4 regions of the Parabacteroides sp. Y3-G-102 genome follow, and region 4 is predicted to be linked to each of the others. Evidence: riboswitches for the same ligand, from Rfam matches in the RefSeq annotation. Region 4 holds a riboswitch; each other region holds the start of a gene.

What was found. A riboswitch is a leader RNA that binds a small molecule or an ion and turns the genes downstream of it on or off. The one in region 4 is predicted to bind cobalamin.
Region 1: another riboswitch for cobalamin. It lies ahead of NBH16_RS15645 (sirohydrochlorin cobaltochelatase); the one in region 4 lies ahead of NBH16_RS17385 (Ig-like domain-containing protein).
Region 2: another riboswitch for cobalamin. It lies ahead of NBH16_RS16910 (TonB-dependent receptor plug domain-containing protein); the one in region 4 lies ahead of NBH16_RS17385 (Ig-like domain-containing protein).
Region 3: another riboswitch for cobalamin. It lies ahead of NBH16_RS12115 (ABC transporter substrate-binding protein); the one in region 4 lies ahead of NBH16_RS17385 (Ig-like domain-containing protein).

What each region holds. Positions count from the first base shown of each region.
Region 1 is NZ_JAMOKU010000032.1:15,745-23,159, reverse strand. Features, by position in the region: gene NBH16_RS15655 (PepSY domain-containing protein) at 1-1,460, opposite strand, end outside; gene NBH16_RS15650 (TonB-dependent receptor) at 1,479-3,860, opposite strand; gene NBH16_RS15645 (sirohydrochlorin cobaltochelatase) at 4,007-4,924, opposite strand; cobalamin riboswitch at 5,053-5,250, opposite strand; gene aspT (aspartate-alanine antiporter) at 5,336-7,033, shown strand; gene NBH16_RS15635 (bifunctional aspartate transaminase/aspartate 4-decarboxylase) at 7,046-7,415, shown strand, end outside.
Region 2 is NZ_JAMOKU010000037.1:4,075-11,489, reverse strand. Features, by position in the region: gene NBH16_RS16925 (FAD-binding and (Fe-S)-binding domain-containing protein) at 1-566, opposite strand, end outside; gene NBH16_RS16920 (ABC transporter substrate-binding protein) at 630-1,748, opposite strand; gene NBH16_RS16915 (DUF5074 domain-containing protein) at 1,748-3,112, opposite strand; gene NBH16_RS16910 (TonB-dependent receptor plug domain-containing protein) at 3,133-5,136, opposite strand; cobalamin riboswitch at 5,175-5,379, opposite strand; gene NBH16_RS16905 (putative transporter) at 5,489-7,171, opposite strand.
Region 3 is NZ_JAMOKU010000021.1:39,116-46,530, forward strand. Features, by position in the region: gene NBH16_RS12105 (ABC transporter ATP-binding protein) at 1-902, opposite strand, end outside; gene NBH16_RS12110 (iron chelate uptake ABC transporter family permease subunit) at 904-1,941, opposite strand; gene NBH16_RS12115 (ABC transporter substrate-binding protein) at 1,951-3,114, opposite strand; cobalamin riboswitch at 3,178-3,376, opposite strand; gene NBH16_RS12120 (precorrin-2 C(20)-methyltransferase) at 3,443-4,147, shown strand; gene NBH16_RS12125 (hypothetical protein) at 4,196-4,708, opposite strand; gene NBH16_RS12130 (formate--tetrahydrofolate ligase) at 5,102-6,769, shown strand; gene proS (proline--tRNA ligase) at 6,868-7,415, opposite strand, start outside.
Region 4 is NZ_JAMOKU010000039.1:5,866-13,280, forward strand. Features, by position in the region: gene NBH16_RS17375 (PepSY-associated TM helix domain-containing protein) at 1-142, shown strand, start outside; gene fldA (flavodoxin FldA) at 257-766, opposite strand; cobalamin riboswitch at 938-1,140, shown strand; gene NBH16_RS17385 (Ig-like domain-containing protein) at 1,348-3,015, shown strand; gene NBH16_RS17390 (DUF5074 domain-containing protein) at 3,033-7,121, shown strand; gene NBH16_RS17395 (PHP domain-containing protein) at 7,270-7,415, shown strand, end outside.

The DNA.
Region 1 (7,415 bases), on a different contig from region 4:
TTCTTTCTTCTCGCTTTTCGCCTGATATATTTTATCGCAAGCCATACACCGGATAAGGAAACGAACGTGCCTCCCAACATGGTTCCCCACATCACGATATTCCATAAGACCGGATGATCTACCAAGAATTTCAGATTCAAGCTATGCAATGCCGGATACATCCAATGGTTCCAACGAGACGGCGTATTTACATAACGGTATTGTCCATTACGGGGATTAATGTAATAACAACTATTATCCACGTCTTGAATAGATACTTTCCAGACCGGGAGTTCTAAATTCCTTTTTCGTGAGATATAATACGTATCATAAGCATCCAACAGTTTGATATCAGCCGTGGTCCCGATACCATGTATCTGAGACAATACGGAACGGATTTCTTCCGGTCGCAGGTTCAATAAAGATATCCCGTCACTCTTATTTGCGTTCACGACAATATCCTTCGTGTCTGTTTGTACGATGTAAAAGGGTATATCACCAAAACTACTCCATTCCAATTGACGGATCTGGCCGGGATAGGCTTGTATGACCGCCCTGTAATCCAACGGATAATCGAGTGGGGAAGGAGCCATCTTCCGCAGTTCTTGAACCGGGTTTATATCGAGCTTGGCTTTCAACCCCCAATCCTGTACACGAGCTAAAGACATCATACCACTAAAGCAGAAGGTGAGGACGAATAAACCGAATAACACCCCAAGAATATGATGCCATTTATACCAGAACTTCTTATAAGGGGAAATCAAATGACGTCTCCTCGCTAACCGGAAATCCCGTATTCCTAAATAGATCCCGGCGATACACATAACGCACCCGATTCCGGATAACCAGACAACTACCTTTATCCATAATTCAGCGTCTTGCCGCAAGGAAGTGAAATAGACCCAATGAGGGATCGCCCCGAGCCAAGCCCAGAAACGACTGTTTTTATCCGTATATTGCAAAACCTCCCCGGATTTAGAGGATATGTATAATTCATGTCGTTCCGGATCGGCGAAATGGAATTTATAGATCGGAAATTCCTCTTTTAAACGACCGAATGGAATCCATTGGTCCAAGGTGTACAAGGAATCTACCTTCGCTATGGAAGAGGTATTCCATAGTGATGCCACACGTTGGATATGATTCCAGTCGATTACGGGTAATCTTTCCGTCGAGTCGGCAGGAATATCATAGCTCCCTTTCTCCGTCCGGAGATGAAAAACAGTTTGTCCCAAATAGCTGTTTAAGGTAACATGGTTTATCCGCTCGTTCTGCGGTAAACGTTTCTCTATCTGGTCTAACGAAGGAAGATTCTCCGGAGAGAGAATATCCATCTTCGCCCGTTTATCGGCCCGGTCCGCTCGCGGGAACGTATGGTAGATCATTACCAATCCCGATAGGAACCAAACGAGGAACAGGATACTGAGTGCCGTGCCCAGTATCCTGTGTATAAATTGCATGATCTTTGTCAATAGATTCATGAGCGTATGTTCTATATATTATAATGTATAGGAGATAGCCACTTGGAAATTACGAGGCATGCTTGGCACCATCTGTTGTCCGAGCGCTTGGTTATAATAATTGTTGTCAAACAAGTTATTCAAGTTGAATGTAAGGTGAATATTGTTGTTCAACAAATAAGACATACCGAAATCGGTTACCCAATACGGATCGAACCAAGAGTTGTTAGATGTATTACGGTATACTTTACCGGTATAACTGCTACTCAAGTGAAATTCCAGATTCTTCAAGACACCCCGAGGGATGGTATAACTGCCGTATGCGTAGAAAGTCTGGTTCGGTACGTTGCTCTGCCAGTTTCCTTCTTGGCTATTCAATTGTTGCTTTGTCTCATCCGGGTTATTGCCATAGATAGCCTCGATCAATTCCGGATCCTTTATTTCTTTCATCTCCCGGATCTTGGAGTCGTTCAATCCATAACCGATCGTCAGCGCTAAGGTGCTTACCGGAGAAAGAGTGACATCAAAATCAAAACCTTTGGAATCTTGTACACCCACCTGTCCGATTACACTCATCGTGGTAGTCTCGCCGTTTACTTCCTCTTGATAGTTGTTGGTCAACGTAGCCGTACTGTTCATCTTCCGGATATAGAACAAGCTGGCATTGGCGCTTAATATATTGTTCAATTGATATTTAAGACCCACCTCGGCTTGGTATCCTTTCTCCGGCTTAAATACTTCCTCATTGCGAGCAGGCTCGAAACGATTTCCATCACCTCCTACATAAATGACGTTATCTTGATAGAACGTACGGATCGGCTTGAAGAAAGAGGCGAAAGACGCATAAATGGATGTATTCGGATGGGGCAGATAGACCGCTCCGAAACGATAAGTCAACGCCTTATTCTTTATCATATTGAAGCTTGAATGCTCCTCATACTCACGTCGTCCGGTAGGAGTTGTAGCGCTGGCGGACATATAACGGAAAAAGTCGTAACGTAGAGCGGCTAATACCTTCCATTGCTCGTTGAACTCAACCATATCTTGAAGATAAAGGCTGTTGGAATAATGATGCGTAACCGTTGCTTTCGAGAATTTACTGGTCATATATCCCATGCTATGCGGATCATAAACGGATACATGCGAATAAAGGCCGGGACCCTGAACATCATCTCCTAAATTATAGCCCGAATAGCTGGTACGATTCAAGGCGACGAAAGAGTAACCTCCCATATACGTATGCTTTATCTCACCCGTCCTGAATTTACCGCTTAGCTCGAGCGTATTGGCTACCGTCTTGGCTATATGGGAGAAGCGAAGCGGGAAAGAAAGATATACACTGTCCAAACAGATATATTTTTTCTGGCCGTTTTTCATATAATAATGATCATAGATCGGATCATCACTTTCGAGATAGTCGAGGGCTTCCGTCCCAAAATAGTTGATATCGTCGTTATTGTAAGAAAGGCGATCTGTTAGTTTCGCGCCGTTCCAAAAAGTATGTGTGTATTGCGTCGATACGTTCCATGCGTGATTCTTCATAAAGTCGGACTCGTTATTGTAGCGAGCCTCACGGTCAAGTCCCGGTAGCATCTCATTTTTATGGAGATATAACTGTCCTGTTTGCACATTATATACATCATTTGCCATTAAATCGGGAAGACCGATCTCCGTCCCATAGAAGTCGCGGTTAAAACCTCCGCGAACATCTAATATGTCACGTTCCGTCATTTTAGCTTGCAATGCCAGATAACCGGAAAAGCGACGGTTGCCATTATCACGCCAGCCCTCTTGATCGGAAAAGTTGACATTGGCGTAATAATTGACCGGACCGACCAATTTACCGCCCATGCCAAGTGTCGCCTCTTTATTCTCGTAACTACCGTAGGCCAATCGAGCATTAACGCTCTGTTTCTCTGACGGGGATTTACGAACGATATTCAAGGTTCCACCTACGGCTGAATGTCCGTAAAGTACAGAAGCCGGTCCCTTTAATAATTCAATAGACTCGATACAGGATAGATCGGGTACGGGATAAGAGTTGTTTATTGCCGAACGTTCATCGCGGATACCGTCTATCATCATGATAGAATGATCGAAACCACGGATCGACAATTGTTGAAATGCGCCATAAGATGTCTGGAATCGTACGCCCGGCATAAAGCGTACCGCATCTTGGATATTACGGATACCTCGCAACTCCAAACTACTCGCCGTAATGCTATTAATTGAAATAGGAAGATATTTCATAGGTACGTCCAACTTCGTGATTTGTGGACGTGGCTTGCGTGCGGCGGTCGCTACGACTTCTTGAATATTGAATGTCGTATCGGCGAAATTCGTGTACTCATTCTTGTGTTGTGCCTGCATCGTACTGATACATAAGGCTGTCAACGGTAAGATTGTCAAAACTCTTTTCATATATTTAGCATTATAACTGTTTATTGTATGCATGTGAAATCCCTTTCGAAAGAAATTCCATTTTCCTTCGAATGAAAATTTAGTTTCTTTCGGAAGGAATTACTTTTTCTTCCGAAAGGAATAAAACATAGATTTGGAGAACTTTTTTAGTCCTTCTCTACCGCATAAGCTTTCTTCTTATCAACGATATCGATCATCTTATGTTTAGCCATGAAACGGGCATGTTCGATGAAGATCTTCTGAATATCCGGATTCTGTCCCAGACCTTCCATAAATACGCTTACCTCGTAGCCTTTCTTTTCCAGTTCCTCTTTCCAATCACCGGCGATATCGTTTTTCGCATGGTCTCCGGCGACAAACATAAATGGCATCAACAAGACTTTCTTCGTTCCATTGGCCTTTACTTGGGCTACCATCGTATCAAAAGTAGGATAGCCCTCGATGGTTCCTACGGAATAATCCTTGAATCCCTTCTCCTTCAACATATAATCCAACATGGCATATTGAGCCGTCGCCGGAGTATAAGTGCCATGGCCTACCAATAAAGTAGCGCCTTCTTTCGCCCCATTTTTTGTGATAGCGACGATTACCGCCTCATAATCCTCCGGTGTATACAATAAAGGATTACCGATACGAATCTCCTTGAAAGAAGATTTCATGGTGGCAACATCCTTACGTAAGGATTCCATCTCGATACCTTCGATTATATTCGTGGATTGGATCAAGACATGTGTATAACCATCAGTCTTTAATTTTTCCAAGGCCTCGATCGGGTTCAGTTTCTCTACGCCACGAGCTTTTAAGCGGCGCATTACAATGCGAGAAGTCCATGCCTCACGCAACTCAACATCTTTGAAAGCTTCTTTCGCTTTTTGATTGATCGCGTCGATTGTCAAGGCACGGGTATCATCATGGGTTGTTCCAAAATGTACCATCAATAAAGCGGCCTTATCGCCCGGTTGTAAAGAGGCGAATAAATCGGATGCTACAAAATTCTCGCCATCGTGCGCACGACAAACTAGGCTGATGACCAGCAAGAAGAAAGATAGTAAGTGTTTCCTCATCATATGAATATATTAATAATTAGATTACATATCAATCCCACGGAGACAACGTATTATTACGTCTCCAACATCTTTTAGATATAGGTGATATTTCTATCCTCTTAATTACTCCTGACCCCGGGAGGAATTAATCATTACTTCGCTTGGCAGGTTTCCTGACTGGCTCGGAAAGCAACCTTCCCATCTTTCTTAAGACAGTGGCATAGCAGAACGCTTTCCTTTTCAAGAGCTTCACAGTAGCGGGCACTGTTCCGGATTCTAACCGGATTCCCTTTTATAGAGTTGTCGGTAGACAAACTCTATCACCTAAGCGGTCGCAAATTTATATAAATAATCCCGAAAAGTAACAACATCTTTCAAAGAATCCCTGTTCCAATAGCATCTTTTTTGTTTAACATCAAATAAATAGATATGGAATGGATAACTAATTTACTTCAACATTATCCGGAGCTAGCTATTTTCATAACCTTAGCTCTCGGTTTCTGGATTGGCAAGTTTAAGATAAAGAAGTTCACGCTGGGAACGGTTACCAGCGTATTATTGGTCGGTGTATTGATCGGGCAATTAAAAATCGATATAAGCGGACCGTTAAAGTCCGTCTTTTTCTTGATGTTCCTCTTCGCTGTAGGATATAGCGTTGGGCCACAGTTCTTCCGGGGATTGAAAAAGGAAGGTCTTCCTCAAATGCTTTTCGCCGCCGTCATGTGTATATTTTGTTTGATCGCTCCTTTTTTGTTAGCGAAACTTATGGGATATAACGCAGGCGAGGCCGCAGGATTATTGGCGGGCTCCCAGACGATGTCGGCAGTATTAGGAGTTGCCGAAGATACGATCGGACAGATGAATATTAGCGATACGGATAAAAGTGCTATGGTAAATGTAATGCCCGTGGCCTATGCGGTAACTTATATTTTCGGTACGGCAGGATCCGCATGGTTAGTGAGTGATATCGGGCCACGTCTTTTAGGAGGACTCGACTACGTGAAAAAAGCGTGTAAAGAGCTAGAGGCTAAAATGGGAAATAACGACGAGAGCGAGCAACCGGGCTTTATGCCTGCCGCCCGTCCGGTAACTTTCCGGGCCTATAAGATTAGTAATGAATGGTTCAAGGATGGCAAAAGCGTAAAGCAGTTGGAGGTGTATTTAGACCAATTGGGACGGCATTTGTTCGTGGAGCGTGTCCGTATTAATAATGTAGTAACCGATGTTAAACCGGATTTGGTTTTACATACCGGAAATGAGGTTGTCCTAAGCGGTCGCCGGGAATTCGTGATCGGAGAGGAGAACTGGATTGGCGACGAGGTCAATGACATTGAATTGCTCGATTTTCCGGCAGAGACGTTACCCGTACTAGTGATCCATAAGGAATACGTGGGGAAAAAGATCTGCTATTTACGCAATCAATCGTTCATGCATGGTGTTAGCATCAAGTCCGTAAGGCGTGCGGGTATCAATATCCCGGTCTTGGCCGCTACGGTGATAGATTCCGGTGATATGCTGGAATTGGTAGGCATGAAATCAGAGGTAAATAAAGCGGCGACGGCTTTAGGATATCCCGATCGCCCAACCAATCAGACCGATTTGATTTTCGTGGGTATCGGTATTTTCTTAGGGGGAATTTTAGGTTCGCTCGCGATTCATTTCGGGGGTGTCCCGATTAGCCTAAGTACGAGTGGAGGTGCTTTGATAGCCGGGCTCGTCTTTGGATGGCTTCGTTCTAAGCATCCGACCTTCGGGCGTATTCCGGAGCCTTCCGTCTGGATATTAAATAATTTGGGATTGAATATGTTTATCGCCGTAGTCGGTATCACGGCGGGTCCCAGTTTCGTGACCGGATTGAAGGAAGTCGGTATAAGTTTATTTATTATCGGTGCTTTAGCGACATCTATCCCGCTTATCATCGGTATTCTGATGGGACGTTACGTTTTTAAGTTCCACCCGGCTATTACTTTAGGTTGTACGGCGGGTTCACGTACGACAACTGCCGCATTAGGAGCGGTGGAAGATGCCGTAGGAAGTGAGACTCCAGCCTTAGGCTATACCGTTACCTATGCGGTGGGTAATACTTTATTAATCATCTGGGGTGTCGTTATTGTGCTAATCATGTAATATATATAATGTATGGACAAGAAGAAAATACATGTCACGAGAGAATATGAGAAAAAGATGTCGGAGATTAGCCCTTTCGAGCTAAAGAACATCTTGATAGAGTTAGCGGATGAGAGCGCTCGTAAAAGTACGCACATCATGCTGAACGCAGGAAGGGGAAATCCAAACTGGATCAGTACGGTTCCACGGGAGGCATTCTTCCTATTAGGGCAGTTCGCCTTGGAGGAATGCCAGCGGGAAACCGAATTGGCAGATGAGATGGCCGGAGCCGCAGGGGTTCCCAACCGCAAAAGGATCGCGTCTCGCTTCGTACAGTTTCTAAAGAAACATGCGCAATCTCCCGGCGCTACTTTATTGAAGGGTACCTATGAATATCTGGTCA
Region 2 (7,415 bases), on a different contig from region 4:
TCCAAACGGAAATTCATCAACTTCTCCAATAAGCCTATATGCGTTTGCATGAAATCCCTGCGACTCGCTAACGAAGAAGTATCCAAAAAGGCTCCATCCGCAAAGATAATCTCCATATCCCGGACCGTATTATAGGAGTTATGGATAATACCATAGCTAGAACCACTCGAGTTATTCGCTACGATCCCGCCGATACGTGCGGATTTGATGGAGGCAGGGCTAGGCCCTAGCTTACGGCCATAAGGTTTCAACCAGCGGTTCGCCTCTTCTCCAGTTATACCACAAGGGAATTTAGCCAAACTCCCATCTCCTGAAATCTTAACCTTTCCATAGTCAGGACTGATTTCCATCAATACAGAATCTGTAATAGTCTGGCCGGATAAAGAGGTCCCCCCAGCTTTAAAGGTTACAGATTTACCAGTCTTCTCACATTCAGCAAGAACACGTTTTACATCTTGCTCACGACTCACGATTTCAACTCGTTTGGGATTCAACCTGTAAATCCCGGCATCTGTTCCCTTCGCTAATGTAGTTAAAGCATCAGCATATACCTTTTTTATCTTCATAGTCTAATACCTTTATTTGTCTAGAAACGACATTTCAACAAAGATATGAAACCTTTAAGACAATCAGGGCATTTCTCTAAAATAACGGGGAGAATACCCGAATACTAGCTCCGGATGGAAAATCCAGATTAAATCTTTCAATAAATATTCCGGATGTATAGGGAATTCCTCGTAATAAGGAACTGCACCTGTATTACAGGTATAAATCCGTTTTTTTTTAAAAGCGTCGAAATTCTCGTAAGGAGTATATTCGGAGCGTAAATCGTTATAGGTCATCTCAGAAGACTGATTATATTTAACAAGCCAAATATCCGCATGGATCGCTTTATCAAACACGGTCTCAAACGCTAAGGGGGTACTTCCGGCACCCGGTAAATCCTTAAACATATAATCAGCTCCGGCGTCCTCGATAAGATGAGCCATATAACTATCTCCGGATGGTACATACCACGAAGAGCCGAACTTTTTCTCCGACAAAACAGTAGGACGATTATCTATATTTGCGGTTAAGTCCTTTAGAGACAAATAGGCTTGCTCTGTTTCTTTAAATATAGAATCGGCCATCTCTTCCTTTCCGAATAGCAAACCATAAAAGCGAATCCACTCCGTACGCCCCAAAGGAAATGCCTCCATATAGTCGGCTCCTTCGATAATGGGTATCCCTATCTTCTCGACAGGCCCATAACTACTGTTCTGGAATGGGGAAGCTATCACGAGTTCCGCGCCGATCTCTATCATTTTCTCTATATTCGGAGAGGTAGCCTCACCTAAATCAGCGATTCTTCCGGCCTGTATACCCTCTTGTATGGCAGGAGTATCCATATAACGAGGCTCACAAACGCCTATAACCTTATCGGTTTCGTGCAGTTGATCAATAATAGCCGCATGGACAGAAGTATAAATCACAATATCTTTTACCGGGACCTTCACGATCGTCCCTTTGGGTAATCCGCCGGGAACCGACTTTGTCCGGTCTACCAATAAATAGCGTTGAAGCAGACGGGTGCTATCCCACGGATCACGAACTTCCACCATTATATAGGTATCAAAGCGCTGAACCGTGAAACCTTGGGCATATTGAATACTATCAGAGGAAAGAGCTTCCTTGGAAGAAGTTTGCTTTCCGGATGGCGTACATGCCACCATCCAGAAAGCGAACCCTAAGAGAATCAGTAATCGCATTAGATATTATCTTTTTGAGCGAGGACTACTTTCATGGGATTTAAACCGGCCTCAAACTTCTTGAACAATTTACCGTCACCTCCGAAACAATAGATATCGCCATTATTCTTATAATCAGACTCTGCGACATAGACATTTCCACCCACGGCACTGATTGAATAAGGGGATTGTATTGAGGTTCCATCTGTAATAAAGCTCGTTCCCGCAGATTGGCTCTTTGTATCAAATGTTAAAAATGCAGGGCTAGACATTCCCCATTGCGCATAGAACAGAAATAGCTTGCCATCCTCATAGGCCATCTCCGTTGCGTTTGGACAATTCGTAAGGGAAGTAACCTCATAAGTCTCCGTATTTATCTTTTGTACCGTATTGGGTATATCCGCATAGTTACCCATAGAAACCACATATACATTTCCTTGCTCATCCGCCTGTATCCGTGTGGGATTCAATACTACATCCAACTTCTTTATCTCTGTAAAAGTAGACAGATCAACCACTGATACCGTTTTATCATACCCAACCTCGGTACTGTAATCCATACCTCCGGAGTTTGAGACAAACAATTTATTAGAAGATACCGCCAATTGTTCCGGATTCCGTCCGACCTTTACTTTCGCCTCAACCTCCAAGGATGCGGTATCCAAACGAGCGACATATCCATTATAATAGCTAATATAGACTTTTCCACCCTCTGATACCATATAACGGGGCTGCCCCTCTGTCTTGACTTGCTTAATGGATTTTGCCTTCAGATCTGTCACTTCTATCGTAGACTCTCCATATACCGCGATATACATCTTATCGCCATACACGATCATATCCTGTGCCGTATCTCCCAGCCCCCTGCCATTTTGAGCCAAGAAATAATCGGGGACAACCTCATCCTTTTCTATGTCGTACATATATAAAGAAGAGTTGTTATTTCCCATATTGCCCGAATTCAAGAAATATAAAGCCATGAAAGAACTATCCTTCACAAAATCAATAACTCTTACGGAAGCATAAACAGAAGACTCACCTTCCGCATTTGCGGCTATAACTAATAAATAGCCTATATTTACGACATCCGTAATAGCATATGAATGTGTTCCAACTTCTACCTCCGCAATTTTCATATCTTTAGCGGTTCCATCAGAGGAACCATAAATCACGTACTTTGTTACATTGTCAACAGAAGACGGAGCTGTCCAATTTAAGGTTCCGCTAACTTTTAAAGCTTCCGGATTCTCATCCGTAAAACTGACATTAGTTACAGATACATTTGGTATGTTCAGTGAAGGCTCATTGTCATCATCACAGCTGACAAACGAGAAAGACATCAATGCACACAAGGCAGAGACACAAACTAAATTCTTCTTTTTCATTACTTTACTTTTATAGTTTACTAATAGGATAAACAAATACTTAAACGCCAAGAACGGCCCGGCATGGGATAATACTGAATAACATCATAATTCACGTTCGCAAGATTTAACAATTCACCTTGCAAACGCAAACCGAAATATCGAAAACGAAAATCTCGATTTATAGAAATACTCTGTTCTATATAAGAATCAATCCTGTTCCGATCTATATTTTGCGGCAATGCATAACGATCACCAACCGCAGTCAGTATATAAGAGACATTTACCCATGGATTTTCCAAGGTTACGGAAACCGTGCCAGAATGACGAGGTGTATAAGGAATCTGATCCTTATAATTCTTAGCTTCCGGATCTGTCACATCAACCGCGTATTGAAAAGAATAAGTGGAAGCCAAAAGCAAGCTCATTCGTAAGGGCAATCGGAATTGTGTAGATAAATTTACATCTACCCCTTTAATATCCACTTCGCCCATATTCATCATCTTCCAAACATACATGGTAGGTAAAGCCACGATCTTATCTTTCACCGTATTATAATATCCATCCGCCGAAATACTGAAATGCCGCAGCCAATCCCCACAGGAAGAACTCCATGTTACCCCTACATTATATTGGGAAGTTTCTTCCGGTTTCAAATTTGTATTTCCCATACGGAGGTAATACAAGTCCGTAAATGTAGGAACCCGGAATATATCTTTGTAAGAGGCACGTATCCGCAAAGTACTTTCCGAGAATGGCCGCCAAGACAAACTTACAGCCGGGGATAAACGCCTCTTATCATCCGGTTTTTCCCCTTGCTCCACTTTATCAGTGATATATGTTCCCAATAAACTAGCGGTAGCCGTGAATCGACTGTTCTTATATTGCACCGCTAGTACTGATTGAGAGGCCATTCGCTTTGGATTAGGGCCGTTCACAAAATTATTGTCCAGCATAGAGCGAGTTAAATCCGTAGTCAACGTCGCCGATACATACTTTATAGGAGTATACAGCAAACCTACAGAGCCATAATACTCATTCTGTGTATTCAAATCGACTTGTTCGCCCGCAGCATATTTATCATTTATATCTAAATAACGAGTAAAAGCATAATTATACTTAGCCATGGCCCGTAGCGTAAATTTCTCATTAAGAACATTCTTATACCCCGATTGCACGAAAAAGTTATTATCCCATAATCGTTCAGAAGTGTTCTTGTTATATAAATTAACAGAACCGGGAAGCCCCCGCTCCGAATCAAAATAGTACGCCTTAAAGGAAAGTTCGCCTCCCCTTCCAAAATCGCCGAATAGATTACCTTCCAAATGGAAAGAATGGATATCGCTATTTCTTCGCTTCTCTCTCGTTTCCAATTCCCCATTAATTAATGTATAGGGATATTGTCCATCCGCACGCACGAAATCACCATGTAAGGATGCGCTCCAACGCTTTCCTAATTTTTGATCATAATGCAGCACAGGATTAAAAAGCCCGAAGGAACCTCCCTTAACCTTAAGATAAGTATGAAACGATTTGTCTTTAAACGTGGGCTTTCCGGTTTGTATATTCAAGGCGCCTGCCGAAGCATACACCCTTGCCGTTTGGAAAATGTCATCCGACTGCCCGATTGACAAGGAAACCATCTCCACATTATCCAACGAGAAACGGCTGATATCGACTTGCCCGCTTTGCGCGTCCGTAATCGTCACCCCATCGTAACTGACGGCGGTATGCTTCGCCCCCAAGCTACGTACCGAGACCGTTTTCAATCCTCCGATCCCCCCATAATCCTGTACCGTAACTCCCGAGAAGCGTTTCACGGCCTCGGATAGGTCTTGTACTCCCAAGCGATCGATTCCCGCCCGGTCCATAATTTGCAAAGGCGTACCTTCACGGGTGACCGACGGACGTACCTTCTCCACCACTTCCACCCCGGAAAGCTCGTGATAGGCCGTCGTATCGATCTGTTGACCGTAAGCGACACCCAAAGAGAATAACCATGCGCTAAAAACGCATAGGCATCTTATAAGATATAAATCTCGCATAGCAACATTTAGATTTACCAACGTCTTCACCCGAAACGTCGCATAACAAAATCATGGCAGGTTTTCTGGCTCGTCCACCCTCTGTCGGCTACCTTCCCGCCTATCCGATAGGCAGTGGCAACAAGATTTGCCGGGGCTCCAAGGACTTACAGCTACGGGTACAGCTCCGGACTCGCACCGGATTCCCTTTTACTGATTATTATCGGAATCGATAACATCTACACCTTGATTGGCCGCAAAGATACATGTTTACTTTTTGATTAGCAACAAAAAAGCCCCCCGGCGAATCACTTCGGCGGAAGGCTAGGGAGTTTACACTTTTCTAAACATTACTAACAACAAAATATTTATTCTATGTATAAAAGAATAATATCATTAACTGTGCGGTCAACACACGCAAAAACATGGTCAATGGATAAACCGTCGCATATCCAACCGCCGGCGCATCATTTCCTGCCGCCATATTGGAATAGGCTAACGCAGGAGGATCGGTCGTACTTCCCGCAATCAATCCCATCAACGTAAAATAATTCAGTTTATAAAAATACCTTCCCACACAACCGATAATCAGTAGAGGCAATAACGTTATTATAAAACCATAACCGATCCAAGCTACACCACCCTTATTGACTATCGTATCGACAAAACCTTCACCCGCACTCAATCCCACGCAGGCGAGAAACAACGTGATTCCTAATTCCCTCAATAGTAAATTAGAACTTTGCGTGGTATAAGTAACCAATTTATAACGATAACCGAACCGGCTTATCAATATCGCAACGATCAACGGACCTCCCGCTAATCCTAATTTCACCGGTTGAGGAATACCCGGAAAACTAATAGGAAGACTTCCCACGATAATACCCAAAACTATACCAACAAAAATAGTCACCAAATTAGGTTCATTCAAGCGTTTCATTGAATTACCCAGCGTCTCGGCAACTTTCTCCACCGCCAATTCACTACCGACCACTGTCACCCGGTCGCCTATTTGCAAGACCAGATTAGGAGTAGCTACCAACTCCAGCCCCGCACGATTGATCCGAGTCACGTTAATTCCATGTAAACGGCGTAACTGCAAAGCCCCTAATTGCTTACCGTTGATTTCAGACCGGGTAACCAAAATACGCCGGCTGATAAACTGGCTTTCCGCCGGAATCCATTGCTTACGATCCATCTGTATTTCTTGACCGATAAAAGTCTTTATCGCCTCCACGTCATGCTCTGCGGTAATAACAAAAATCTTATCATCCCCATTCAATACCGTGTTCCCCGCCACGATCTCTATCCGATTCGTATCGTTACGTAAAATACGGGAAATAACAAATTCACGGTGTTCCAACAATTTAGATAGCTCACTTACGCTACGACCAAAAATCGCCGGATTCTTCACCACCAAAGAGATAGGTACAGCCTCTCCTCCCGATTCCGTATCCGTCTCTTCTTCCAATTGTTCCGTCTCCTTCGCAAAAGAGATACGGAAAACATAACGGATAAAAATCATCGACAAGATAATGCCGATCACACCTAACGGATAGGCAACCGCATATCCTAAAGCGATCGTTTCATCCGAGATCCCCGTCATATCTGAATAAGCCTGTTGAGCAGCGCCCAATCCCGGTGTATTCGTCACTGCTCCGGATAAGATACCTACCATTGTCGGTATAGGAATGCCTGTAATATAATGTATAATCAAGGCAGTAATCACCCCTAGAAAAACAATACCGCAAGCAAGCATATTCAACGTGATCCCTCCCTTTCGAAACGAAGAGAAAAATCCGGGGCCTACTTGCATACCTACCGAGTAAACAAATAAGATCAAACCAAACTCTCTAAAAAAATGAACGACCGACGGATTCGCCGTAAAACCGAAATGCCCGAGAAAGATCCCGACAAACAGTACCATGGTAATCCCTAAAGAGATACCGAATAGCTTCAGTTTACCAAGCTGGATCCCCAGAGCGATCACAACGGATAACAAAAGGATAGAATGCCCTACCCCTTCTCCCCATAACAATTCATTAATCCATTCCATATCTATTCATGTATATATTAATTTAAGATAAAAAAGTACCTCTGGCGAATCACTTCGGCAGAGATACACATATTGAACATTTAGTATCCCAGTTTAATCTGGCATCCATTCTAACAACATTTACTAATATATTTTCTATTTCTTATGCTGATAATTTAGACAAACTTTCCTCTTCCGGCAAAAGGGTTACCGGCCATTCAAATGTCGCACGACAGTGCGAACAGATCCTTTTCATACGTCTTTG
Region 3 (7,415 bases), on a different contig from region 4:
TCAATCCAGATATTCGATTCCACTTCCCGATTCGCCAAAATTCCGTTTCGCTGGAGCGCTTTACGCACCATAGCGTATTTCTGGCCATGTCCAACGAGGCGGATCTGTCGGGAGAATTGATTATCTATACGGAATAATCCGGTATCCTTATCGAAAACAATCCCTTTCCGGGCGAAGAAATTGCTTAGATGACCACTCAATGCCAAATCCTCGGGGGTACCGGTAGAGATACCATTCGCTTTGTCCATTAACCAGATCTTATCCGATATCTGGAGAGCCAGCTCCAAATCGTGAGTGGACATAAATATCGTCTTATTCGTTTTCCGGGTTAGATGATGGAGTAATTGCATAATCTCTACCTTGCTGGGAAAATCAAGGAATGCGGTAGGTTCATCCAAGTAAATAACCGGAGTCTCCTGAGCGAGCGCCTTAGCGATCATCACTTTCTGGCGTTCTCCATCCGATAAGGTATGGACCATGCGGGATGCTAGTTCCTCAATGCGGACAAGGGCGATGGATTCTTCCACGATCCGCTTATCATCCTTGCTCAACTTGCCCCAGAAGCCGGTATACGGGCTACGTCCCATCCCGACCAATTCCCGTACCAACATATTCCGGATCTCACATTTATCGGTCAGCACGACACCGATCGTGGTGCTCAATTCCTTATCGGAATAAGCATCTATATCTTTTCCTAGGACCAATATTTCCCCATCTAATTTAGGTTGGAAAGCCGATAACGTGCGCAATAAAGTAGACTTCCCCACCCCGTTAGCACCCAGCAAACAGGTTAATTCACCACTATAGATCGTAGAGTGTATACCTTTAGCTACCAGCTTTGTACTACTCTTAGAATGGTAACCGATCGAAAGTCCGTTAATATGAATCGTATCTTGTTTCATCTTACTCGTTCAATTCATTCTTTCGTTTTCTAAATAATACCGAAGCCACTACAGGAGCACCTACTAAAGCGGTTACCGAGTTGACAGGTAACGCTCCCTCGAACCCCGGCATACGGGCGATCAAATTACAGATCAACGCCAACGCCGCACCTGCGAATAAGACCGCAGGCATTAAAATCCGATGGTCGGAAGTTTGAAATATGGCCCGGCATAAATGCGGAACGGCTAGCCCCAAGAAGATAATAGGTCCGCAATAAGCCGTGACAATCGCCGTAAGGACCCCGGCCGAGGTGATAACCAACAAACGGGCCCGCTTGATATTAAGTCCCAAATTGCGTGCGTAGCTATCCCCAAGAAGCATCAAGTTCATGGTCTTGATAAGCAGGAACGAGAGAGGGATCAAGATTGTCATAAGAATCACGAACAACGTCATCTGATTACCGGAAACACGGGCGAAACTACCCAATCCCCAAATCACGTATGCACGGATATCCTCCTCGACGCTAAAGAATTTAAGTACACCGATCACGGCGTTTGCCACGTAACCGATCATCACACCGATAATCAACAACGTGACATTTCCTTTTACCTTTTGGGAAACATACACGATCAGCGCCATCACGGATAAGGAACCGATCACGGCCGCTATCGATAAGGCGATCTCCCCCATAAAACCAAGTTTACTCAAGGCAACGCCCCCTAAACTACCGCTTAACAACACCACAAAAGCGACACCCATGCTCGCTCCCGAACTGATACCTAAGACCGAAGGTCCGGCCAATGGATTACGGAAAACGGTTTGCATCTGTAAGCCGCTGATGGATAAGCCTGCTCCCGCTACCAACGCTGTCAATGCCTGTGGTAGTCGGGATTTCCAGATAATATTCTGCCATGTAATAGGCTCATTTCCTGAATTCCAGATAATATGCCAAACCGATTGAAGAGGAATAGAGACTGACCCCAACACCAAATTCAAAAAGATTAGAACAAAAATAGCCGTGACAATCGCCAGCATCCATAGGGTATTTGAATGTCTCATCAGTGTTCCTTATTTAAGTCGAGAATAATAGACCGGCTCATGATCCGGTAATAAATCCGGATGAAAGATATGAAGCAAATCCGCTAGGACGATCTCCGGTTCTGTCGGCATACTCTCATAAAACGGCGTGTTCTTCATATTACAATAGATAATCCCTTTCTCCCGGAACGCACGGAAATCCGCATAACGAGGATCTTGCTCTTTCAATGCCTCATAGCTAAACGTTCCCGGGAAACTATTCACGATACGCCAGTAATCAGCATCGTCCGCTTGGTTATAGACCGTCTCGAAGTCTAATGTAACACCACCGGATCGCTCATCGTCTTTCAAGAAATAATCAGCGCCGGCATCCTTGAAAAGCTGTGCCAAGAAACTCTTTCCTCCTACGGCATACCAGTTTCCACCCCGTAACTCGCCACTAAAAACGATCGGACGTTTTTTAACCTTGCCATCCGCCGTAAGTTCCTTTAATTCATTATACCTCTTCTCAATGGCGGCAAAACGCTCATTGCCCTCTTTCTCTACCCCTAACAACAAGCCTATGAACTTGATCCATTCAGCTTGTCCCAATGGCGTAGTCTCCTTATAACCCAAATGGGGAATCAAGGGGATACCCACGTCTTTCAGCGTCTCATAGCCTCCCCGCTTGAATGGCGATACAAGGATCAAATCAGGATTCATACTCATGATAACCTCGTTATCGAAATTTCCCTCTATACCGATCTTTGCGGTTTTACCTTCTTTCAGGCGTTCGTTCATCTCTTTATTGAACAAATGCCGTGTACTGGTAATCCCAACGACCTTATCCAAAGCACCCAATTTAATAAAATTCGATAATTGCAGGGAAGTCATACAGATAACGCTTCGGATGGGAAGCTCTATCATCGTATAATCAACGGGAATCCCCGTGGGTTTCGAACCTCTTTTTACGAACGCATAATGAAACGTGGTGCTTTCCTCGTTTTGAGGATCTTGAATATCAGCCAAGACATATTGATCCGCATAGGTAAGCTTGAATCCTTGGGCGTATAAAGGCTTAACCTGCTCTTGCGAGAATGCGGATTGCTCTACGGAAGCCGTCTTCCCTATTTCTCCTTTTTCACGGATACCTGAAGTACATGATAAAGTCAATACCGATAAAAGCAAGCATCCACCCGCTATAAACTTATTCATAATCCTTGTTTAATTGACAGTTGATCATTGACAGTTACTCTCGTCCTGCTCCACGGGACAGCAACATTTATTTATGAACCGGCAGGTCTTCTGACTTACTTCCATTCTGGACGCCTTCCCGATTACGAAACCAGTGGCCAAGGTATTGTCCGAATGTTTAGAAGTTCACAGCAGCGTGGTCTGTCCGGGATTCTCACCCGGTTCCCTTTTAATCCGCCTCCCGGAAAAAGAGATAAGCGGAGCCTGTTACAGCGACAAAAGTAGTAAGAATATTTGTATACATCCGCAATTTTAAGGACTTTTGCGTTTCAAATAAAAACAGATACACATGAATCATCCTATTCACTTCGTCTCATTAGGTCCCGGTGATCCGGAATTAATTACGCTGAAAGGGCTTAAAACATTACAAAAGGCTGATATTATCTATTGTCCTGCTACACAAGGCAAGCATGGAATCATATCTCGGGCGACGGATATATTGAAAGCTATTGAGGTAGACGAATCCTTGATCCATCCGTTTATTTTGCCAATGAGTAAGGAACGGACAGATGCGTTAAACGCTTATAACGAATTGTTTCTGGATGCCCAAGCTGAATATTTGAAAGGAAAACAAATCGTGATCGTCGCCGAGGGAGACGCTGGTTTTTATTCATCTATACAATATGTATACGATAAATTCGAGGAAGCAGGAATCCCGGTAGATCGAATCGCAGGAATTCCGGCATTTATAGCGGCAGGTGCCTTGGCCGGGATACATATCGTAAAACAAGAGGAGCAAATTAATGTAATCCCCGGGACTGCGTCGTTCGATGAACTTTCGGCAAAAATAGAAAATGGAATGATCATCGTCATCATGAAATTACCGGGTTGCCAAGAGGCTATTCATACTTGTATCCGGCAGTATGCGGATAAGGCGGTTTTTCATTATTTCGAGAATGTAGGAACAGGAAAAGAATATTATACTACTGATATCGCCACTATACATTCCAAGGATTTCCCCTATTTCTCCCTACTGATTATCCAACCTCGCTAAAAGAAGAAGGCTGCCCGGAGAGTAACCAAACCCGGACAGCCCATCTTATTACGCTACATGCAATATATGCTTAAGCTGATCGATATGGAAACGAAGTGTATCCATATAAGGTTTCACTGAATTATGGTACATGATCGCTTTTGCGTGCATATCTTCCAACTCGCTTACTTTACGGTTCGCCTCACGCATTTTACAAGCGTTGTAGCGAATACCCGATACATGCCCTTTGATATCCTCGATCGCTTGGTTTCCCCGGTTGAAGATAGACTCTGCTTCTTCCGGAGCGTATACCGTATAGGCTTGGGCAACGTCATCCAGTAATGCCTGTTGATAAGAGCCGGCTATCGGGAGCAATTGATGGATCGCATGATGACATAAAGAATGAACCTCGTTTTGAAGCTTCTTCAATTCTACTTCCCACTTTGATTCACATACTTCATCCAATTGTTTGACTTCCGCTACGACACGGCCGCTAAACAATTCCACTACCATCTTTTCCCATGCTTCTGCTACCCACGATTTAGTAGCAAATGTAACCTGACTAAATCTTACTGTTGACATAACCTTAAATTTACATATTATATTGCTAATGTTATTAATCTCTTATCTGTTTCAATTTATCACACTCAAATCATTTTATCTTTCTTTTTATCGTTGCGACACCACAAAATTAATCAAATTATCATAGATGGATAATTTTAAAGACTATTTTATAATTCTTTAAGAGTGCGACAAGCAAAACGTATGATTTTTGCAAAGTTCACTTTACAAAAAGTTTAATTTCAAGCCTAACAGCTATCACAAAAAGCAAGATCATCGCCATCTTCGCACAAAAATATCAAAATAACACAATCTTATTATTCCATAAAGGGGGAAAACCTTGTTCCGTATCATTTTGTTATTATAATAAATTAGATTTACTTTGTTCAAACTATATAAACTTACATAAAGCACATGAAATCGGACATTGAGATAGCAAGAGAAACAGACTTGCGTAAAATTAAGGAAGTTGCGACAACGTTAGGTATCCCTCGTGAGGAAGTACAAAATTATGGCAGGTATATTGCCAAGGTTCCTATCCATTTGATCGATAAAAAGCAAATGGACCAGCATAATTTAATTTTAGTGACCGCTATCACTCCCACTAAAGCGGGAATCGGAAAGACTACGGTTTCGATCGGTCTGGCTTTAGGTCTGAATAAAATAGGGAAGAAAGCGGTGGTCGCTTTACGTGAGCCGTCTCTTGGCCCGTGTTTCGGCATGAAAGGTGGTGCTGCCGGAGGTGGATATGCCCAAGTGCTTCCTATGGAAAACATCAACTTGCATTTTACAGGGGATTTTCATGCGGTTACTTCCGCCCACAATATGATTACCGCTTTATTGGATAACTATATTTATCAGACTCGCAACACCTGCGAGGGGTTAAAGGAGATCAAATGGAAACGGGTTCTTGACGTAAACGACCGTAGCTTACGTAACATCGTATCGGGTCTAGGCGGCTCGGCGAACGGTGTCCCTACCGAGACCGGATTTGACATCACTCCCGCTTCAGAGATCATGGCGATCCTTTGCTTGGCTACGGATATAGAGGATTTGAAACGACGTGTCGGAAATATTTTATTGGGTTATACAAACGAAGATAAGCCTTTCACGGTAAATGATCTTGGCATAGCCGGAGCTATTACCGTATTGCTAAAAGACGCATTACTGCCGAACCTAGTACAAACAACGGAGAATACTCCCGCATTTGTACATGGAGGTCCTTTCGCTAATATCGCCCATGGATGTAATTCCATATTGGCCACCCAAATGGCTCTTACTTATGGAGATTATGTGATTACGGAGGCTGGTTTCGGCGCTGATCTGGGCGCAGAGAAATTCTTTAATATCAAATGTAGAAAAGCGGGGCTTTCACCGAAACTGACAGTCATCGTAGCGACTGCCCAGAGCTTAAAACTTCATGGTGGCGTTCCTGAAAAAGAAATCAAGGAACCGAATATCGAAGGATTAAAGAACGGATTCACTAACTTAGATAAACACATTGAGAATATGAAGAGCTTCGGACAGCAAGTAATCGTGACTTTCAACCGTTTCGCTACCGATACGGACGAGGAGATCGCTTTAGTGGCTGAGCATTGCAAGGAAAAAGGGGTTGGATTCGCCATGAATAACGTTTTCTCTGAAGGAGGTGAAGGGGGTACGGAACTTGCCCGCTTAGTGGTTGATACGATCGAAAATCATCCTTCCGCTCCTTTACAATATACATATGATCTGAATGATCCGATCCGTACGAAGGTACAAAAAGTGGCCCAGAAGATATACGGAGCCTCTTCGATTGTTTATACGACTTTGGCCGATAAAAAATTGCGTCAGATCGAAAGCTTGGGTATTTCCCATTATCCGATCTGTATCGCCAAGACTCAATATTCATTCTCTTCCGATCCGAAAGCTTATGGGGTCGCCAAGGATTTCGAACTAAAAGTACGAGATGTAATCATCAATAACGGAGCCGAGATGATCGTTGTCGTCATGGGCGAGATCATGCGTATGCCGGGGCTCCCTAAAGAGCCGCAAGCCCGAAAGATCGATATCGTGGATGGCATGATTGAGGGATTGAGTTAATAGACAGTAAAACAATTTAAATAAAAAAAGGTACGCCTCACACATTCAGTAAGGCGTACCTTTTTTATAACCACTCTCGCCCCGAAACCGGGGGGCGATCAATAAGCTCTGGCGAACAGTACCCGGCAAGCCGACGGTTTACCTGTCACCATACACTTACCCGGAGTCTTATCACCAGCTAAAGGAATACAGCGGATCGTAGCTTTCGTCTCGTTCTTGATCAATTCTTCTGTTTCCGGGGTTCCATCCCAGTGGGCCATGATGAAGACGCCATCCTCGATCTTCTCCTTAAATTCCTCATACGTATCTACGTTTATGATGTTAGCCTCACGGTGATCGTACGCTTTCTTGAAGATATTCGCTTGGATTTCCTCCAACAGATTCTTCACGTATTCCTCAATGCCATCACACGTGATCGTCTCCTTCTCCAAAGTATCACGGCGCATTACTTCGATCGTATTATTCTCCAAATCACGACCACCCATAGCCAAACGCACGGGAACACCTTTTAACTCGTACTCAGCGAACTTCCAGCCCGGCTTCTTGTTATCAGCGTCATCATATTTCACGGAAATGCCTAACGCTTTCAATTTAGCCACGATACCAGCGACCTTCTCGCTGATCTGCGTCAATTGCTCAGCGCTAC
Region 4 (7,415 bases):
ATGGATTTATTCCGTACACGTCGGCTCGTGGGGGGGAATGACTACCCGTATATTGACTTGCTTAGTTTCCTTGTTGGGGACGATCTTCGCGATAACCGGCTATTATTTTTGGATAAAGAAACAATTCAGGAAACTGAGATGAAAAGAAAGAGGTATGTTTGACCCACATACCTCTTCATAAATCTAAACCAATCAAGTTGAATACGCAAACGTTGTAATATTAAGGTTAAACAGTTATGTATGTAAAAGTGTGCGTCTATTCAATTCCTTCTTTCCTTATAGATGCCAACCACTGGTCGATCCGCCCTTCTGTTTGATCGTCTTCATTCATTTCATCCAGAGGAAGTCCGACGAACATACCGTTTATGCAGGCGGTGGAACTGTCAAATGAATATCCCGAGGCATCTACAGCGCCGATGAACTTGCAACCTGTATTTCGCAGGTCGGAATAGATCGTACCGATGGCGTCACAGAAAGTGTCGCTAAAAGAGGCTGAGTCTCCGCAACCGAATAATGCGACGGTTTTCTCACTTAAGTCCAGCTTTTTCAGCTTCCCTAGATAACTATCCCAATCATCTTGCAAATCTCCGGCGCCCCAAGTGGAACAGCCCAATAACAAGATTTCATAAGGCGCTACATCAGCGGGAGAAGCGTTAGATACGTCATGAATATCTTTGTCTTCCACACCCAGCTTCTCTGCGATACGTTTCGCGATCCCTTCCGTCGTTCCTGTAGACGAGCCGTAGAATATTCCTATAGTCTTCATTTCTATTTGTTTTTATAGTTTAATAACGAAGACAAATATCCGATATCTTATTAGTCTCGGCAATACCTACAAATATGTATTTTGAGGGTCGCGAATACCCACGAATGGCCAGCGATGGTTGAGGGAATAAAGGTTTTGATAAAATTGTGTATATTTTGAATTGTTTTTTTATAAATTTGCCATCGTATTGGTTCGCCTACCCTATTCAGGTACGGCGATTAAAAGGGAATCAGGTGAGAAACCTGGACAGTCCCGCTGCTGTAAGCTCCAAAAAAGCTTTAGACATCAACTCATTGCCACTGTTTCCGGAAGGAACGGGAAGGAAGTTCTAAAGTGGAGTAAGTCAGAAGACCTGCCAATGCCGGATAACCGCCGTGATTTTACGCTACCGGGGTTTAGCGTATGATTCAAATATGGAATACAGAGGACATTGCTCTAAAGAGGTAATTTTGATAGGGTAAGTTATGCCATAGTTCGTGGGGAACTATGGGTAATTTATTTTGTGTTAACCTGTTAAAGCCATGTCTTTTTATATCATTCAGTGTATTTGTTTTTTGGAGTTTTACATTAATATTATGCTTATGAGAAAGTTTTTATCTTTTTTCTTTGTAATGGCTTTTTACGTAGTTGGAGCCTATGCGCAAGTATTGGTCCAAGGTCAACCGCATCCTTCCGCAAGGAATATCTCAACAAAGCAGGAGTCTCAGTTAAGAGCTGATGCCAGTTTTACTTTCGATGACATCCAATATTGGGTTGGTAACGGTAGCAATAAAGCCGCTTTAGTGATTGAATGGCATGATGGGAATCGCCCGGATGCCATAGTTTGGGGATATCGCTGGGATGGCGAGGCAACCGGACATGATATGATCGTGGCGATTGCTCAAGCAGATCCTCGATTGGTATTGCTCACCCAATACACTGGCTGGATGGGATATACGATCGATGGAATCGGGTATGGTGAAAGTAGACTTAATATTTCTTATGATCTAGAGGGAGCGAAGTCTGAGCCTAAAAATGCGTTTAAATTTGAACCTCCTATCACAAATCCGCTGTTGGGGCAAACTTCTCATCCAGAGCATCCGGCAGAGGATGTTGCGGCCGCCATTCGGCAAGGGGTTCAAACAGGAGTTATTTATCACCCGATAAATGCGGAAAGATATGGATATCCATCTTATGACTATGACTATTGGAGTTGTAGCAATGGCATTCATTGGCAAGCCGGTTGGTATTATGGCTATTGGAGTTATTTTGTGAGAAGTAGCCAAACCTCTAATTTTAGCTATTCTGGTTTAGGTGCTACAAGCCGTGTATTGACGGATGGTTGTTGGGATGCGTGGAGCTGGAATGGAAATATGAATACATCAGAAGGAACTCAGCCCGGGGATGTCTTTGTCGCTGCGACAATACCCTCTGGAGGTGGAGGGGATGAACCCGAGATCCCAGTGATACACGTAACATCCATTTCTCTCAATAAGTCTTCTTTGCGTTTACAAGCAGGAGCAAACGCAACCCTTGTAGCTAGCATCTCTCCTGTAAACGCTGATAATAAGCAGGTTACTTGGAGTAGTTCCGATACAGGCATAGCAACGGTAGAAGATGGGGTCGTAACTGGTGCCAAGCCCGGTGTGGTGAAAATAACAGCCCAATCGGTAGATGGCGGATATACCGCTGTTTGCGAGGTAACGATAACGGAAGTTGTTATTCCGGAAATAGATTTCAATGGTCCTGATGCTGTTTTAACTTTCCCGAAAGTAGAGGAAGCCACCTCTTATGAAGTTCGTGTTTATAGAAATGAGGATAGTGGTCATAAAAGAATCGCTACTTATGTAATCGATGCCGAAGGTAATATAATCACAGAATTAAGAGCGGTGAGCTTACAAGGCTCTTCTGGGGAAATTTTGGTTCCATTGAAAAATTTAGACATAGACGGTGTTTATACGATAGAGATACAGGTGCTGAATGGATTGGATATAATAGATACCTATACAGTAGAAACAATATCGAATCCAGTAAGTAATGAATATTTATCCGTAAGTGGTAGTCGGGTAATTTATCAAAATGGGACATTGTCTTTGGAGCATTTGGATGGATATCATTTTTATTTAATGACAATGGAAGGAAAAATATTGAGAACCTTTATAGCTCGAGTTCCCCACGAACTTTATCCTATATCGCTTCCCTCCGGGAATTATCTGTTGACAGGAGAAAAGGATGGAGACCGAAAGGTCTTTAAATTCCGTATTAATTAATAATTAAATTCATTTGCATGAAAAGAACACTTTACTTAAGTATGGTTTGCTTACTATCGGCCTTTTCGGCTGTGGGGCAAATCGGTTTGCGGGGGCTGAATCCGATAGAGAAGCAGAAACTGCAATTGCCTGAACTTCCGGCTTCGCAAAGCCGAGTCACGCTACTACGTTCAAGTGAAAACGTAGATTATACACAGGGAGTTTTTATTTTGAACGAGGACTGGTTTGGTCATAACAACAGTACTATTAATTTTATGACTTCTTCTGGTGATTTTGCTTATAGGATTTTCCAGACAGCAAACCCTGGTAAAGAATTAGGTTGTACATCTCAGTTTGGTACTATTTTTGGAGATAATATGTTTATTACTTCTAAACAGCCAAAGGATGGTGGAGCCAGTATTGAAGGAGGTCGCCTGAATGTGGTGGATGCCAAGACAATGAAAGTGAAAGCTCAATTTACGGATATAGGCGGAGGCGATGGGCGTGCTTTTTTAGGCGTGAATGACTCTGTTGGCTATATTGGCGCTTCAAACGGTATTTTTTTGTTTGATATAAAGAACTTGACGGTTGGAGATCAATTGAAAGGTGCCTCAAATTCCGGGGGACTTTATAATGGTCAAGTAGGAATGATGGTCCGAACAAAAACATATGTGTTTGCAGTTCAGCAAAGCAAAGGCGTTTTAGTGATAGATCCTCTAAAACATGAGATTATCAAATTGATAGAAGGAAGTTTCAGCACTTTGACACAAAGTAAGGATGGCAGTGTTTGGGTAGGTGCTGGATCACGCCTGTTATGTATTGATCCGGAGACTTTGGAAGAAACTTATCTATCATTACCCGATGGCTTGACTATTCCGGATTCATGGTATGCTTGGACTGCGGGTGTTCTTTGTGCAAGTACGCAAGAAAATGCTATTTATTGGACAAAGGGAGGTGGTTTTAGCAGTGGTAATGAGATTTATCGTTATGAGATCGGTAATCCTTCTTCTATGGATAAACCATTTTATACCATTCCGGAGAAGGGACGCGTATTGTATGTGGGTGCCGGTTTACGTGTAAGTCCAGATGACAAATTGTATATTTCCGCTTTTGAGAATTTTGGCTCTATAAACTATTGGCAATATGTTGTAGATGCTAAAACTGGCCGTCAATTAGGGTGTTATCCGCTAGAACCCAGCTATTGGTTCCCTGCCATGCATATCTTCCCTGATAATGAGGCTCCGGTTGTTAAAGATTTTACTTCGATAGAGGCTGGTATTAATGATGCGCCTATAACTGTATCTTTAAAAGATATGGCTACGGATAAAGACAATATAGCTGAAGCTATCTATAAATCCGTTAAATCAGTATCGAATGAGAGTCTGTTATCTGCATCTATCTTAGGTGATAATCTGACTCTAACATTGAAGCCGGATCAAACAGGAGAAGCTACCGTCTCCGTTAATTTCGATTCGAATGGAAAAATTGTCACAAAGGATTTGAAAGTGACGGTGAAAGGAAAAGCAGTTTATTTAGATAAGCATGAGTTATCTCAGAATGTGGGTGAAAAATCCACATTAAAGGTGACTGTTCCCGAAGGTGTTTCTGCCGTATGGACTTCTTCGAACAGCAATGTGGCGAGTGTGGTAAATGGAGAAATAACCGCTGTTGCTCAAGGTTCTGCCAAAATTATCGTGTCAGCAGGTAATGAGAAGGACACTTGTCTTGTAAATGTTTCTCTTTCAGTCCAAAGTTTGACTTTAGATGTCGAGAGTGATACGACCCGTGTACAGCGTGATGGTACACTCCAGTTAAAAGTTAAATTACATCCTGAAGGAGCGGTTCTACCTGAATTGCTTTGGAACTCCTCGAACACAAAGGTCGCTCATGTGAATAATAAGGGATTGGTTACGGCTTTTGCGGATGGACTAGCTGTTATTAAGGTTATGAGTGCAGATTCATCCAAAATGGATAGCTGTGTTATCAAGGTTCTAGCCAATATTCAATCCGTGAGTTTACCGGAATCAATATCCCTAAATACGAATTCGAATGGAAAGCAACATACTTATACATTGAAACCTACGTTTATACCTGCTAAGCCTACAAATACGGTTGTTAGTTGGAAATCTTCGAATGAGGATATTGTCACGGTTTCAGAGAAAGGCTTAATTACGGCTATTAAAGCAGGTGAAGCTACCATTACGGTGACTACGGAGGATGGATCGAAAACTGCGGAATGTAAAGTGAATTGTGTACAATGGCCGGATGCGGTTAAATTGGATTTGACATTTGTTTCTATGAAACCGGGTAACACGCAGCAATTGACGATAACGACAACACCAGATTCGATAGGTGCCGTACCAATGAAGTATGTTTCTGATACGCCGGATGTTGTTACGGTTGATAAGAATGGTGTATTGACCGCAAAAAAATATGGTGAGGCAATCATTACGGTGTCTCCGTTAAGTGGTGCGGATGTAAAAGCGACTTGTAAAGTTGCGGTTGAGATTCCTGTAACGAGCATCCAATTGGATAAAGATACGATTTGCCAGAAACCGAACACTTTCGCTCAATTGACCGCAACTATTAATCCGGGGGATGCTACATTCCAAGAACTGACATGGAAGTCTACCAGTATGAGCCCCGTGCGCGTGTCTAGCGATGGCAAGGTTTCTTTCGTTCGTCCGGGTAAATCAAATGTCGTCGTTACTTCAAAATACGGAGGAATAACCGATACTTGCGTAATAATCGTTGATTCAATCCATGTGGAATCTTTTGAATTAAAACAGCATGAGATGACAATCGATATCTCGAAGTCTGGTCGCTTAGAATGGATTTATGCGCCTGATGACGCATCTCAGACAATGCCCGATATAACGGCCGCTGATGAAGATATATTATATATTTATTATGATGGACGTATTCGTGGAGAAAAGGCGGGCTCTACTTGGGTCTATGCGAATATGGAAAATGGCAAGTTTGTCGATTCTTGTTTAGTCCATGTCGTATGTGATATAGATACTGTAACGTTGAATAAGAATCAAGCTACGATAGAACTAGGTCGTACGATAACGTTAACTCCGACAGTTAAAGTAAAACCAACCGTAGAGAATCCGGAAGAAGTGGATCAAACAGTTTATTGGAAAAGTGATAATAAGGAGATCGCTACCGTTGTGGACGGTGTAGTGACCGCTATTTCAGGAGGTTCTACTCGCATTTGGGTATATACGAATTACGGAGATATTCCTGCCTATTGTGATGTCACGGTAGTTCCGGTTACGGAGGCTCCTTCCTCTTCAGTTACAGGGGTTTCTTTAAATGCTTCTTCTTTGTCTTTAGATAAGGGCGAGACGGCTGTTTTAGCTGCGATTGTCACTCCTTCAAATGCGGAAAATAAATCCGTGTCATGGAGTAGCTCGGATATTACTGTTGCTTCTGTAGCCGACGATGGTACGGTTACCGCCGGAATTGCCGGTGTCGTTACGATAACCGTAACAACGGATGACGGTGGTTATACGGCCACTTGCGAGGTTACGGTAACCGACCCAGACTTGGATAAACCTGTGGTTGAGGCCGCTGATTCCACGGCTACGCTGACCTTCCCGAAAGTGCCAGAGGCTACCTTCTATGAGGTCTCCGTATACAAATATGTGAATGAGGTTCCCGTATTGTTTGGTGTTTACACGATGGATGCGGACGGGAATATCCTCACCAGCTTGCGAAGCGATCTGCGTTTAGGTACTCCGGATAAGATCGCTATATCCTTGCGGGATTTGGATGAAGATTCTGATTATATCGTGAAAATTACGGCTGTTAAAGAGAAAGACGGAAAGAAAGAGGTGGTAGGCACATTCTATAGTGAACCGTTCTCTACCTCTTCCGGGACGGTCAGCAATGAGACGATAGGTGCGGGTGAGGCCCGTATCTATTATTACGCCGGCTATCTGCATTTGAATAATCTGGAAGGCTATCGTTGCTATATCGTAGGATTCAACGGTACGGTATTGGATGCTTTTGAGGTGACCGATTTGAATGAGAGCCGTTTGATGAGTTTTTCCAAAGGATCTTATATCATCACTGCCATCAATGGCAATGATCGGATAACGAGGAAGTTCGTAATCAAGTAATATCGAAACAAGGTGAAGGAGAGTCAAAAGGCTCTCCTTCCTATCGTTATAACAATGTGATATGAATGACATTTTAAATTAATTAGCTTATGAGAAAATTTTGTTGTTTATTTCTATCTTAGTACCCCGTTATTGAGCAATTTTAAGCATGAAAAGATTCATAGTTCCCGCATTGCCGGACGAAACCTCTGAGGAAGAGGATGTTTACGAGCTAACGCATATCGATCACTTGTTTATAAGAGACCGGATCGAGATTCCGGGATTCAGTAATTACGAGACGTTAAAATGTGACTT